DNA from 4 places in the Serratia sp. OS31 genome. Region 3 is predicted to be linked to each of the others. Evidence: predicted binding sites of a transcription regulator. Region 3 holds the regulator's gene; each other region holds the start of a gene.

Region 1 (3,152 bases), on a different contig from region 3:
GCCGTGCCGCTGGGTGCGGCAATTGGCGCCTTCACCAGTGGCCGTGTGGCGCACGTGGCGCGACCGGGCTGGATGATGCTGATGACGGCGATCGGCGCGTTTGTCGCTATCGGCCTGTTCGGCCTGATGCCCTGGTACGGACTGGCACTGTTCTTCCTGGTGGTGTTTGGCTACCTGAGCGCATTGAACTCCCTGCTGCAGTACGGGCTGATTCAGAACCTGACGCCGGATGCTTTCCTGGGGCGCATTAATGGCCTGTGGACTGCGCAAAACGTGGTGGGGGACGCATTGGGTGCCCTGCTGCTGGGGGCGATGGGGGCGTTTATGCTGCCGGCCATGACTTCTACCAGCTTCGGTTTTGGCGTGGCGATACTGGGTGTGGTGCTGGCGTTCGCGATGAAAGGGCTGCGTCAGGTGAGCCTTGGCGGGCAGGAAAGCGATCTCCAGCCCGCCGCGGGATCTACTGAGAAATAAACTGTTTTTCCAACAGCGTCAGCAGGTTGCTGGCGCTGTAATAGTCCAGTCGGAAGGTGTCATTGCCCAGCGCATAAACCCGCTTGTGTTGTACCGCCGGCAGGTGCGCGAGGAAAGGATTGGCCATCAGTCGCTGTGCGTCGCTGTCGTTGTTGGCAAACAGCATCAGCGTCTGGCCGTTCAGACCTTCTGCCAGGTTTTCCCCGGCGAGCTGAATGATGTCCTTGCGCATTCCCATGCTGCGGCTGTTGTTCAGCTTGTCTGACGGAACCGCCAGGGTGAAGCCCAGCTGTTTGAGCATTTGCCCCTGGGAAGATTCGGCGGTCCACAGGTTGGCTGATTTGCCGTCGGCGCTGAAGACCAGGGCGGAGGTCGGTTGTTCCGGCAGCGTCATGCGTTGCTTAAGCGACTTTTCGCGGCTATCGAAATCATCAACGATTTTTTGCGCCCTGGCTTCGTGTCCGGTGGCCCGGCCCAGCTCGATCGCCAGCGCCTGCCAGCTTTTGTCGTCGTAATTGACCACCAGCACCGGGGCAATGGCGGACAGCTGATCGTACAGGCGCACGGCGGAGTCGGCGCCGGTAGCGGAGATGATGATCAGATCGGGCGCTTCACCGGCAATGGCTTCCGCGTTGGGTTCGCCAATGTACAGGCGCTTTACGCCGCGCTGTGCCGCGATAGCGCTCCATTGGTGGAAGAAACCTTGTGAGTCCGCCAGACGGCTGCCGGGCGTGGTGGCGCCGCTGGCGATCACTGGCGCATCAATCGCCAGCAGGGTGCCGGTGACGGTAACGCTGGTGGAAACGATGCGGGCAGGGGGCTGCTGCAAGGTGATCACGCCGTGTGAAGTTTCGATTTTGCGCGGCCAACCGGCATCTGCTGCCTGGGCTGCACCCATGGCCAGCAGGCCAAACAGCGCGAAGCCGAAGAACAGGTTCTTCTTCATAAAGCATTCCTTAGAAGTTAAATAGTAATACTTATCATTTATATAATTAAAACTGCTGGTTTTATAGCACGATAATGAATAGAAGAACTGTTTACATTTATTGACATAGAATATTCACGAGGGTAATTTAACGCGATTCAATACAAATGATAATCATTATTATACAGGTTATTGTTCATGATACGAAAGGGAGAACCGATGAGCGTGACAGTAAAGGGTACCGGGCAGAAGAAGCCGCACAGCAAGGATAGTGAATCGTCCGTAGCAGGCGTGTCGCCGACCTCCGGCTTTTTCTTTACCTCTCCTTTCCGTAGCCTGAGCACCCAGGGCTGCTTCGCCAAAATCACGCTGCCGGCCCAGAACGGGGACCAGCTTAACGGCGAGTTCCAGCAGGCGGTACAGCATGCTTTTGCCGAAGCCAAACTGGCGGGGGTGAAAAACCCGGTTCTGTGTGGCGCGATCCCGTTTGATACTCATCAGCCCTCTGCACTTTTTATTCCCCAGCACACCCAGTGGTTTGAGCGCGATGCCTTTTTGGCCGGCGTAACCTCACCGCAGGAGGCCCTGCCGGAAATTATCAGCCAAAAGGAAGTGCCTGCACAACAGCCTTTCATGCAGATGGTGGCAGATGCGGTGGAAGCAACCCGTGGCGACCAACTGGATAAAGTGGTGCTGTCACGCCTGCTGGAGATTGAAACGCGCGAACCGGTAGACAGCCACGCGTTGATGGCGCGTATCATCGCCCAGAACCCACACGGTTTCCATTTCCATGTGCCGTTGGAGCAGGGGGCATTGCTGGGCGCCAGCCCTGAGCTGCTGCTGCGTAAATCCGGCGCACAATTTTATTCCAACCCGCTGGCAGGCTCCGCTCGCCGTGATGCCGATCCGCAGCGGGATCGTGAAGTCAGCCAACAGCTGTTGGTTTCCGAGAAAGATCTCTACGAGCACCAGTTTGTTACCGAAGGCATGCGGCAGGTGCTGGCCGATCGCTGCAGTTATCTGAATATCCCCACCTCTCCCGAATTATTGAGCACCACCACGCTGTGGCACTTGTCTACGCCAATCGACGGCGAGGCCGCCAGCCGCGCGGAGAATGCGTTGTCGCTGGCCTGCCTGCTGCACCCGACACCGGCGTTGTGCGGTACGCCAACCGCCCTGGCGCACCAGGTGATCAAGCAGTTGGAGCCTTTCGATCGCGGCCTGTTTGGCGGCATCGTCGGCTGGTGTGATGCCGAAGGCAACGGGGAGTGGGTGGTGACCATCCGCTGTGGCACGGTGCAGGGCAACCAGGTGCGTCTCTTTGCCGGGGCCGGCATTGTGCAAGATTCTTCGCCGGAATCAGAATGGCATGAAACCGGCACCAAACTCAGTACCATTTCGCGGGCGTTTGGCCTGAACCAAGGATAGATATTTTCATGAGCATTGCTTTTACTCCCTGGCCTGAGGCATTGGCCCGTCGCTATCGCGAACGCGGATATTGGACCGATCGGCCATTGACCGACATCATCACCCGCCAGGCTAAAAATGACGCCATAGCGCTGATCGACCCGCAACGCAGCCTGAGCTACCGCCAGCTTAATCAACTCTCCGATCGGCTGGCCGCGGCCTTGCTGCGTCGGGGCATTCACAGCGGCGATACCGCGCTGGTGCAGTTGGGCAACGTGGTTGAGTTCTATGTGACTTTCTTTGCGCTGTTGAAAATTGGCGTGGTGCCGGTAAATGCGCTGTTCAG
Region 2 (3,152 bases), on a different contig from region 3:
TGTACTGGAAGCTGAGTGACGGCAGGACCTGGGTATCGGTGTTGCTTTTGCCGTACAGCGTTTCCAACTCGGACTCCGTCAGCACCGTGCTGCCGGTCGTCAGGCTGCTCAGGTTCTGCGGCTTGGTGCTTTGGTGAGCCACGCGTACGCCCGGCACCACGGCAAAGCCGTGCCCGTCGAGATCGAACTGGATCCTGTCCTGCACAAAACCGCCCAGCACATAGCTGCGACTGTCGGATTCCGGCTGCATGATGGCGGTAAATGCACTGGGTGCTGGCTCTTCACGGAACGGTCGCTCGGTATCGGTCAATCTTGCATTGAGTCCCCCGCTCAGCGTATGCCGTCCCCATGTTTTGGCTATCTGGCTTTCAAAACCATAGGTGTTAACGTTGTAGTCGGAGTACACCCGCTCCATGCTGCCAGTGCTGGTGGGCATATAGGTGTTGTCATGCGCCTGAGTCTGTTGGTAATAGACTTTTGAGGTCAGGGTATCGACAAAATCGTTGTACGGCGTCCATTCATCTTTCAGGCTCACTCCCCAACGGCGCGTATTGCTTTGCTGTTGGGCGGTCCCCAGAATGGCACTGCCGGCCGAGTTCCAACTGTCGTAATGGGTATGGTTGGTTTTGTCATAATAATCCACCGTGCCGGTGAGTTTGTGCTCGTCGTTCGGTTGCCAGATACCGGAGGCCATCAGCGCATTGGTGTGCCAGTTAGCCGGATAGGCCTGGTGGGTGCCGCTGTTATTGCGCGTTTCCTGGCCGTCACGGCGACTGTAAACAAACACCCCGCGCAGTTGTTCATCGCCCGCAGCGGCGGTAATGCCATTGTGCCAGCTGCGATTAGACGAATCGTAATCGCTCTGGTAACCAAAGTAGGTCTGTTTGGTGGGGGACAGGTACTGATCGGCTGATTTCGGTAAAAACGAAACGGCGCCGCCAATGGAGGTATTACTGCGTTCTATCGAGGTTGCGCCCGATTCGATCTCCACCTGGCCGTACATGTAAGGGTCGATATAGTCCCTGCCGATTCCAAAGGTATTGAGCCCGGCGCGGCTGACGTAGCTGCGGCCAGTGGCATCAGGCTGTGGAATGCCGTCGACGTCCAATCCGACGCGATTGCTCTCCAGGCCACGGATGTTATAGCCGGTATACCCACTGCGATCGAAACCGCTTTTCCCCGATGATGAGCCCCCGCTGACGCCGGTGGCACTGATCAAGGGCTCGTAACGCATAATCGAACCGAAATCATTGCCCCCTTTTTTCTGCATGTCCTGCGCGGTAATTGTGGTGATTGTTCCGGATTTGTTTTCAATAACCGGCGCCACCACCGTTATTTCCTCTTCACTTTGCGTGGTCTTTTCTAATGAGTTTTTCTTAACTTCGGCATTGGCGTTAAAGGCGCTGGCGATTAACGCGCCCCATAAGGCCGAATGCCCGATAATTCCCCGGCAATTAAAAGTTCTGCACATGTGTTAGCCCTGCATTAATTATTAGTATTCGCTCGCAGTTGCTTCGCCACTCGGGTTTAACCGAGTCAAAAGAGATTAAGAGAAATTAATAATGGTAAAATAAAGGTCTTTCTTCGCAGACTCAGTAAATTGATAATAATGACAATGCATACCATAAGCAACGTCGTTATAACCTTATTAAATACATTGATGAGATATTTCCAAACCGCTTACGAAATCCTTACAAAGCGGCGTCGGCAGCCGACATGGCGCAGAGGCATTGTGGAGCGTGGGGGAATAAAAACCGTAATAGAGCGGTGGGCATAGCCCACCGTGACAGAATTAAACAATAAAATCAGTGGCGGTATTTGCCTGGCCTACGATATTCACCAGGAAGTCAGGTGTCGCATGGCCACTTATATTCAACGCCAATTCACTAAAATCATTTTGTGCATGGTAAGTCAGGGTTGCCTCGCCAGCCTGACCGCTGAAACTGTCAACGAAATGAATAAAGCCTGCGTCATTCTCGCCCTGATTAAAGAAAGACAGGTCAATCTTGTCGATACCGGTTTCAAAGTCGAGGATCTTATCCGGTGCTTTGAACGGTGAATCGCTCACGGCGGAGAAAACAAAAATATCACTGCCGCTGCCACCGGATAACTGATCCTGGCCGCCGCCACCGTAAATAACGTCGTTCCCCGCGCCACCCTGAAGAATATTGGCGGCGTCGTTGCCGACAATGACGTCATTCCCCGAACCGCCAATGGCGTTTTCGATGACGGCGCCTACGGCGATGGAAATGTTGCCCGTCAACCCGCCAACGTCAGAGAAAGAGCCTTCGGTCAGATTAATGCGTTGGTCTTGCGTATACCCTGAAAAATCAAGGGTGTCGTTACCGCCCGCATCCCAGACGGAGAAAATCAGTTTCTGGCTGCTGTCCGTCGCGGTGTAGAAGTCTCTGCCGGAATTAGAGTTGAATCCATATACCGTGTCACCGGTGCGCGTGGTGGTATTGGCGCCATATAAATACTGAATGGCAGCAATATCATCGACCAGCGGAGCCGCGGCATAATAACCGCCGTGATCGCCGCCGGTGACAGATTCATCCCAATAGCTCATCAGGCTGAACATGCGAGTGTCTTCGGCGTAGGTAGCCTTGGCGTAGCTCGGGCTTTGTCCGGCATTATAAACCCCAGGGTGATCCAACCCCAAAGTGTGCCCCAATTCATGGGTGATACTCAGGCGGCCATAGTTGCCCAGTTCAGGGTGCAAATTGGCATAAACCCCGTCACGAGGATCTGCATAATCGTAATTGATATTGAACCAGCTTTGACCGTCGGTATTGTGCCCGCGATAATCTTTACCTGCGCCGGTAAAAGGTTTAATCGCATAAGCCTGGCCGTCGCCTTCATAATTGCCGAAGGTAATGTTGGACTTCTGCCCCGGGGCTACTTCGACGAAATTAAGGTTGGCCACATCGGCCCAAGACTGCAGGGAAAGCTTGGCCTGTGCTTTTTGAGCGGCAGTAAAGGCGCTAAGCCCGGTATCCTGGCTTTCAAAGCGACCATTTAAATTGCTCTTATTATAATCCCAATCCGGGAAGGAGTAAGTGACCGTGGCACCTTGGCCGATGACGTGAGTACCATTCCAGGTTTGTTCACTACGCGCTATTTGCTCGCCTGCCGCTTCTATATCAAAAGAA
Region 3 (3,152 bases):
ATAAAGTCCGTGGCTTACGGCGTGTGGAACTGAAGATCAACGCGGATGCGGTGGACGCCCTGAACAAACTGGCGGAACAGCGTAATATCAGCCGCAGCGAGCTTATTGAGCAAATGCTGCTGGCACAACTGGCGGACGAGCAGCCAGAACATTGATCATTGCAGCCGCACATGCGGCGCGGCGTTAAGGATGACGCCCGATCAACACCGCTTTATTCCACCCGGCATCGCATTAAAGTGATAAATACCCGGGGTAAATTTCTGGCATGATACGCACTTACCGGTAAGAGATAACCTCTTGCCATGGCATCATTTTAATCGGTGTTATCGTAGTCAACGCTAACATCGTGAATGCAATTTATTGAATTTAAAGGTTATACGCGATATGGCTAATGTAGGCATTTTCTTTGGCAGCGACACTGGCAATACCGAAAACATTGCCAAGATGATCCAGAAAATTCTTCAGCAGCAGTTTGGCAAAGAGGTGTCTGAAATTCATGACATCGCCAAAAGCAGCAAAGAAGATCTGGAAGCTTTCGATATCCTGCTGCTCGGTATCCCGACCTGGTACTACGGTGAAGCCCAGTGCGATTGGGATGACTTCTTCCCAACGCTGGAAGAAATTGACTTCAACGGCAAGCTGGTTGCGCTGTTCGGCTGTGGCGATCAGGAAGACTACGCAGAGTATTTCTGTGATGCGATGGGTACCATTCGCGACATCATCGAACCACGTGGCGCCGCTATCGTAGGCCACTGGCCGACCAAAGGTTACCACTTTGAAGCCTCCAAAGGCTTGGCCAACGACAGTCATTTCATCGGCCTGGCCATTGACGAAGATCGCCAACCTGAGCTGACCAACGAACGTGTCGAAGGCTGGGTAAAACAAATCGTCGAAGAGCTGAGCCTGGCCGAAATCGTCGGGTAACGCCAAAGGTTGAACAAAAGCCCTGCAAAGTGCATAGTGTGCCGGCAGGGCCATCATTGGCAGTACTGATTACTGCAATAGAAGCTACAGATTTGTAACTTCCCACACCGTCAAGGTAGACTGAGTTTTCGGTTTATCCCATTCATCAAGACGTTGCATGTATAACATGCAATTGTGCAATTATAGCTTTGTTAACAACCGGCGGTTTCCATTTAGAGCAACCGGTTCTATAATGAGACGCAATTAACTCTTTGTGCCGACCGATGCCACAGGCGAGAACGCCTCAACTTGATTAGCATAGTAACAGGACTGAATCCGCATGACTGACAACAACACCGCATTGAAGAAGGCCGGCCTAAAAGTCACGCTTCCGCGACTCAAAATCCTGGAAGTACTGCAAAATCCGGAATGCCATCACGTCAGTGCGGAAGATCTGTACAAAAAACTGATAGATATGGGCGAAGAAATTGGCCTGGCTACAGTTTACCGCGTACTGAACCAATTTGATGATGCCGGCATTGTGACCCGTCACAACTTCGAAGGCGGCAAGTCCGTGTTCGAGCTGACCCAGCAGCATCACCACGATCACCTGATTTGCCTGGACTGCGGCAAAGTGATCGAATTTAGCGATGAGTCTATCGAAGTGCGTCAGCGTGATATCGCCAAACAGCACGGCATCAAGCTCACCAACCACAGCCTGTACCTGTACGGCCATTGTGAAACCGGTGACTGCCGCGAAGACGACACCCTGCACGACAAAAAATAATGTCCTAACCGGCATTGAGAACCGCCTTAACGGCGGTTTTTTTGTGCCTGCGATAATAGGATAAAAAATCCCCGGACAGGCCGGGGAAAGTTCACAGCGTTAAATACAACAATTGCAGCGGCACTTCTCTACAGCACTTCTCTCGTTCCCCACCTGGACACCTTCAGCGTCAACTCACCCGCCGACACGCGGATAAGTAAACTCGTTACAGCTTATATTCAAGCAACAATAGGCTATCGAAAAATAACCTCCAGACCGGGTCTGAACACACCACGCAGCAGCACGCCGGTCGCGGCTACGGTTGTTAGATAACGGCCCGCCTGCGAACAGCGGGCCAGGTCTCAGATTTACACTTTCTCGGCGCGGCTGTAACGCTTGCCATCCGGGCTCACCGCGCGGATTTGCACTTCACCGCTAACCTCAGGCTTGGCCTTAGCATCATAACGTTGCCATTGCTTGCCACCGTCGGTGGAATACTCGATGCCCAGACCCGGCAGCGAAATATTGGCTTCCAGCTTGCCCCCCACCACTCGGGCGCCTGGCACCGGCAACCGGTAGCTCACGCCACCTTTGTCCAGTTTTGCCAGCTCACGCTGACCGAGCAGGTTGGCGAAGCGCAGCCAATCCCGGTCCAGTTTCCTGGTATCGATGAAGTGGGTTTCGCCGCCTTTATACTCCCGGCCCGCCCGGTAATCCTGCTCCCAATCTGCCCGGTGCCATGCGCGCTCGGCCACCGACAACGAACGAGGGAAGATCATGTACTCCATTTGTTCGTCGGTACGCTGGGTTTCGCTCCACATCTGCGCGGAAATACCGTAAGCCCCCGGCCAGGGTTTGTCGCTCTTGGCGGTAAAGTGATTACCGTCGCGATCAACCGAGGTTTCGGCGTTTTGCGGCAAGTTGTTTGGCGCAAAGCTGAACATTTTCTGCTCGTCGCTGAAACGCGTTCCCCAGTAGTAACCGCGCTCGTCCGGGTTCACCTCATACGGGAAGTCCATGTAGACATAATCCGGGTTTGAGAGGATCAGCTCGTATCCCTTGTTGGACCAGTCGTTGGCACTGTCGAACCCGCCCCAATACAGCGTATCCCAGAAGTTAACCCCGACACGTTGGGTAGCAAAGGCCTTGGCGTTTTTCGCATCTTTCAGGCCATCCTGCCAGGCTTGCATTCTGTCGATGCCGTGCGCTTTTACCAATTGGCTGACTTCCACCCCGAAGTAGCTTGGCAGATGCTCCATATCGGCGACCTTGCCCTCTTTGATCATCGCCTGGCAGACCTGAGATTTCGCCCATGGCTTGTCTTCTTTGCTCTGATCAATGATGCCTTTGCCGGCTTCCGGCTTGTTCACATCGGTATAACCGGCGCCCAACCTGATATTTTTCGCCTCATCCCCGCCAAAGTGCCAGGTGCTCAACGGTTGTCCGGCCTCTTTATGCATCTGGGCAATCTCGCCGATCACCT
Region 4 (3,152 bases), on a different contig from region 3:
GCCGCGGGTGGCAAGCAGGTAGCCTTCACTGGACTGGTACAGGTTGGGGGCTTTGAAGACGCGGGCGATCCCGGCTTTCAGTTTGAAATGGTCGCCAAGTTCCTGCGAGGCATTCAGGCTTGGGCTCCAGTTGCTGCCGAATTTGCTGTGATAATCAAAACGCATACCGGGGATCAGCAGGGTGCCGGGCACCACTTCGATATTATCTTCGAAGTAAAGGGCGCTGAGTTCGGCGCTGTTTTTGGCGCTGCGCCCGGAAGGATCGCCGGAAATATCGCCGATGGTGACGCCGCTGGCGTCGGTGACCTGCATGGAAGCCGGATCGTCGAGCTGCTCACGGTTCCACTCGGCCCCCAGGGTCATGGTTTGTTCGAGCCACAGGTTGAGCGGCAGCGTCAATTCACCGGTGGTTCTGACATTTTTCAGCCGGCTGGTGTTGAATTGATCGCTGTTGATCATCCCCTCTACGCGCCCGGTTGAACCTTCCTGAAGGCGAGTATTGTTGGTTTTTTCGTAGTAAACGCCGACGCGTGACTGGCCCCAATCCCAGATGCCGTTATGGGTGATGCCATAAGTCTGGCGATACAGGCGGTTGGTTTCTTGTCCGTACAGTGACGAGACCAGATCGTTCGGGCTGAGATTACCGTTGCTGTACTGGGTGTCGCCGGCGTAGATATTGCCCTGACGGCTGTAGCCCAGCTCAAAATCAACGATCTGCGTCGGGGTCATTTTCCAGGAGAACAGGGCATTGACGTCTTTGTTACGCACGCCTTCGTTGCCGGCAGCATAGGATCCGTTTTGTGCGGTGTTGATATCCGCCGCATCGGCGTCGGTCTTGTTAAAGTTACCGTACAGGCGCATGGTGAGCGCGTCGCCGGCCAACGGGCCGCTGAGGCTAAAGTTGGTGCGTTTCGTTGCGCCTTCCTTGTCGTTTTCAGGCTGGTTGGTAAACAGCGACAGGCTGCCATGCCAGTCATTGGTGGGGCGTTTGGTGATGATATTAATCACGCCGCCGGCGGCACCGGAACCGTAACGCGCCGCCGCTGGCCCGCGCAGCACTTCGATGCGCTCAACCATTTCCGCCGGTACCCAGTTGGTATCGCCGCGGGTGTCTCTTTCGCCGCGCCAGCTGTAGCGAACAGAATTGCGCGACGTAGTGGGCACGCCGTCGATTAAAATCAGCGTGTTTTCCGGCCCCATGCCGCGTATATCAATCTGGCGGTTATTGCCACGGCTGCCGCTGGCGCTGTTGCCGGTCAGGTTCACGCCCGGCATCTTACGGATGATGTCGGATAAATCGTTGACCGGCGGATCCTTGGCGATATCTTCAGCGGTAATAATCGAGACGCCCGGCTGCTGTTTTAATTGTTCTTCTGCCGGCGCCAAAACCACCATCTCCTCACTTTCACTCACGAGGTCATCGGCGGCATAGCCGCTCCCGCTAATTAACCCCGCCAGCAATATCGCGCCTGGTTTCAATTTGAAAGCGTGTGTGTAAATCATGCATCTTATCCCTGAAAGTGTGTGCAAATATTATTGAATAATTATGATAACGATAACTATTCTCATTTATTGTAAAGGAAGTGCAAATTCACAATATCTCCACAATGTCGTTTCAGGCGGGGTGTGTTTTTATCTGATTGATAAATTTATGTTTTAAAGAAATTTTCTGATGGTGAGCCTCAGTGGCGCAGGGCAGATGTAAAGCTAAAGCCCGCCTGGTTTTCCCCAAACGGGCCAGATAAAAAAGGGATTAATAGGCGAAAGCGGCCCGATGTTTGCGGATAAACTCTGGCCAACGAACCGGCTCTTTGCCGGCAATTGTCGGGAAGTTGTCAAAGGTTTCTTCAACGCCGGGAATATCGCGTTCGGCAATGCGGCGCAGATTGTCGCCAACGCAGTTCATATAAGCCATTTCGGCACCGGATTGCCGCATGTTCTCCAGGAATATCCGGTAATCGAGTGCTTCATAGCGAAATGGCTGGCCCAGTATTTCCGTCATCATTGCCGCAATCTCGCCATAGGATTTGGCGTCATAACCCAGCCGATAGGTTTTGCCCGCATGTTGTTCAGGGTGCAGCAGTGAACAGGCTGCCGCCAGCGCGACGTCTTCGCCGTCAACCCAACTGAAGGGAGCATCACCGGTGTATTGCTGAATGACGCCGTTGACCACCGCGGGAGTGCCACCGTAACCGATCAGATTTTGCATAAAGCACTCCGGCCGCAAATGCGTAAAACTGAAACCCAGTGCCTCAATGTAACGTTCGATCAACTGATGCCAGGCCCAGTGAGCAATGGTGGTGTCGTCGCGCCCACAGGCACCGAGGTGCACAATATGCTGCACCCCGGCCCGTTTCGCCTTATCGAGAAACACCTTGCTCTGGCGCAGCATGTCGACGGTATAGCCTGTTGCCAGAAAGACGCGATCAATGCCCTGCAGCGCCGGCGCCAGCGTTTCTTCTTGATCAAAATCCATAATGACGGTGCTGATGCCCTGAGCGGTAAAAGGCTCGGCTTTTTTCGGGGAACGTACCGCCGCCACCAGGGTAATGGTGGTGTCCGCCTGCAGGTTACGCAAAGTATCGCCGCCTATCTGGCCGGTGGCGCCGGTAATCAGCACCCTTGGTTTGTTTATGCTCATCAATAAACCCTTGTCATGGTCGGTGGTTGAATCGGGCCTGGCCCTGAGGATGTGTTACCAGATCGAGTTTACGGGGAATAAATTTCCTATTTAGGCTATAAATTACCAAGTTTATGGAATTAAATTCATTAATGGTGGCGGGCTATGTTTTCTTCCGAACGACTCAAAGGTATCGATCTGTTTGTCTGCGTAGCCGATCTGGGCAGCTTTACGGCCGCCGCAGAACGCCTGAATTTAACCGGTTCCGCCATCAGCAAAGGCATTGCCCGTCTGGAGAGCCGGCTGCAGGTTCGCTTGTTTAACCGGACCACGCGGCGTCTGTCGCTGACCGACGCGGGGCAAACCTTTTACCGCACCTGCACCAGCGTATTGGGCGAGCTGGAAGAAGCGGAGCTTGCCATGCAGGCCGAAAATGCCGAGCCACGGGGAAGGGTGCGCATCGATCTTCCCGCAGCTTATGGTCGTCTGCATGCTTTACCGGTGATCCTCAAGCTGATTGAGGATCACCCGC

The links. The regulator Fur, encoded in region 3, represses iron uptake genes when iron is present. The targets are predictions, from matches to a motif close to ATAATAATGAGAACNACTATCAA.
Region 1: a site for Fur is predicted at 1,561-1,583, ahead of H5P17_RS18375 (isochorismate synthase). Genes of this name have one in related genera too.
Region 2: a site for Fur is predicted at 1,604-1,626, ahead of H5P17_RS19360 (TonB-dependent receptor domain-containing protein). Genes of this name have one in related genera too.
Region 4: a site for Fur is predicted at 1,547-1,569, ahead of H5P17_RS10805 (TonB-dependent siderophore receptor). Genes of this name have one in related genera too.

The regions. Positions count from the first base shown of each region.
Region 1 is NZ_JACJFQ010000023.1:66,651-69,802, forward strand. Features, by position in the region: gene entS (enterobactin transporter EntS) at 1-474, shown strand, start outside; gene fepB (Fe2+-enterobactin ABC transporter substrate-binding protein) at 461-1,420, opposite strand; gene H5P17_RS18375 (isochorismate synthase) at 1,619-2,827, shown strand; gene H5P17_RS18380 ((2,3-dihydroxybenzoyl)adenylate synthase) at 2,836-3,152, shown strand, end outside.
Region 2 is NZ_JACJFQ010000026.1:27,313-30,464, forward strand. Features, by position in the region: gene H5P17_RS19360 (TonB-dependent receptor domain-containing protein) at 1-1,471, opposite strand, end outside; gene H5P17_RS19365 (serralysin family metalloprotease) at 1,793-3,152, opposite strand, start outside.
Region 3 is NZ_JACJFQ010000014.1:74,259-77,410, reverse strand. Features, by position in the region: gene ybfE (LexA regulated protein) at 1-155, shown strand, start outside; gene fldA (flavodoxin FldA) at 385-924, shown strand; gene fur (ferric iron uptake transcriptional regulator) at 1,244-1,690, shown strand; gene H5P17_RS13680 (family 20 glycosylhydrolase) at 2,038-3,152, opposite strand, start outside.
Region 4 is NZ_JACJFQ010000010.1:30,766-33,917, forward strand. Features, by position in the region: gene H5P17_RS10805 (TonB-dependent siderophore receptor) at 1-1,503, opposite strand, end outside; gene H5P17_RS10810 (SDR family oxidoreductase) at 1,754-2,641, opposite strand; gene H5P17_RS10815 (LysR family transcriptional regulator) at 2,786-3,152, shown strand, end outside.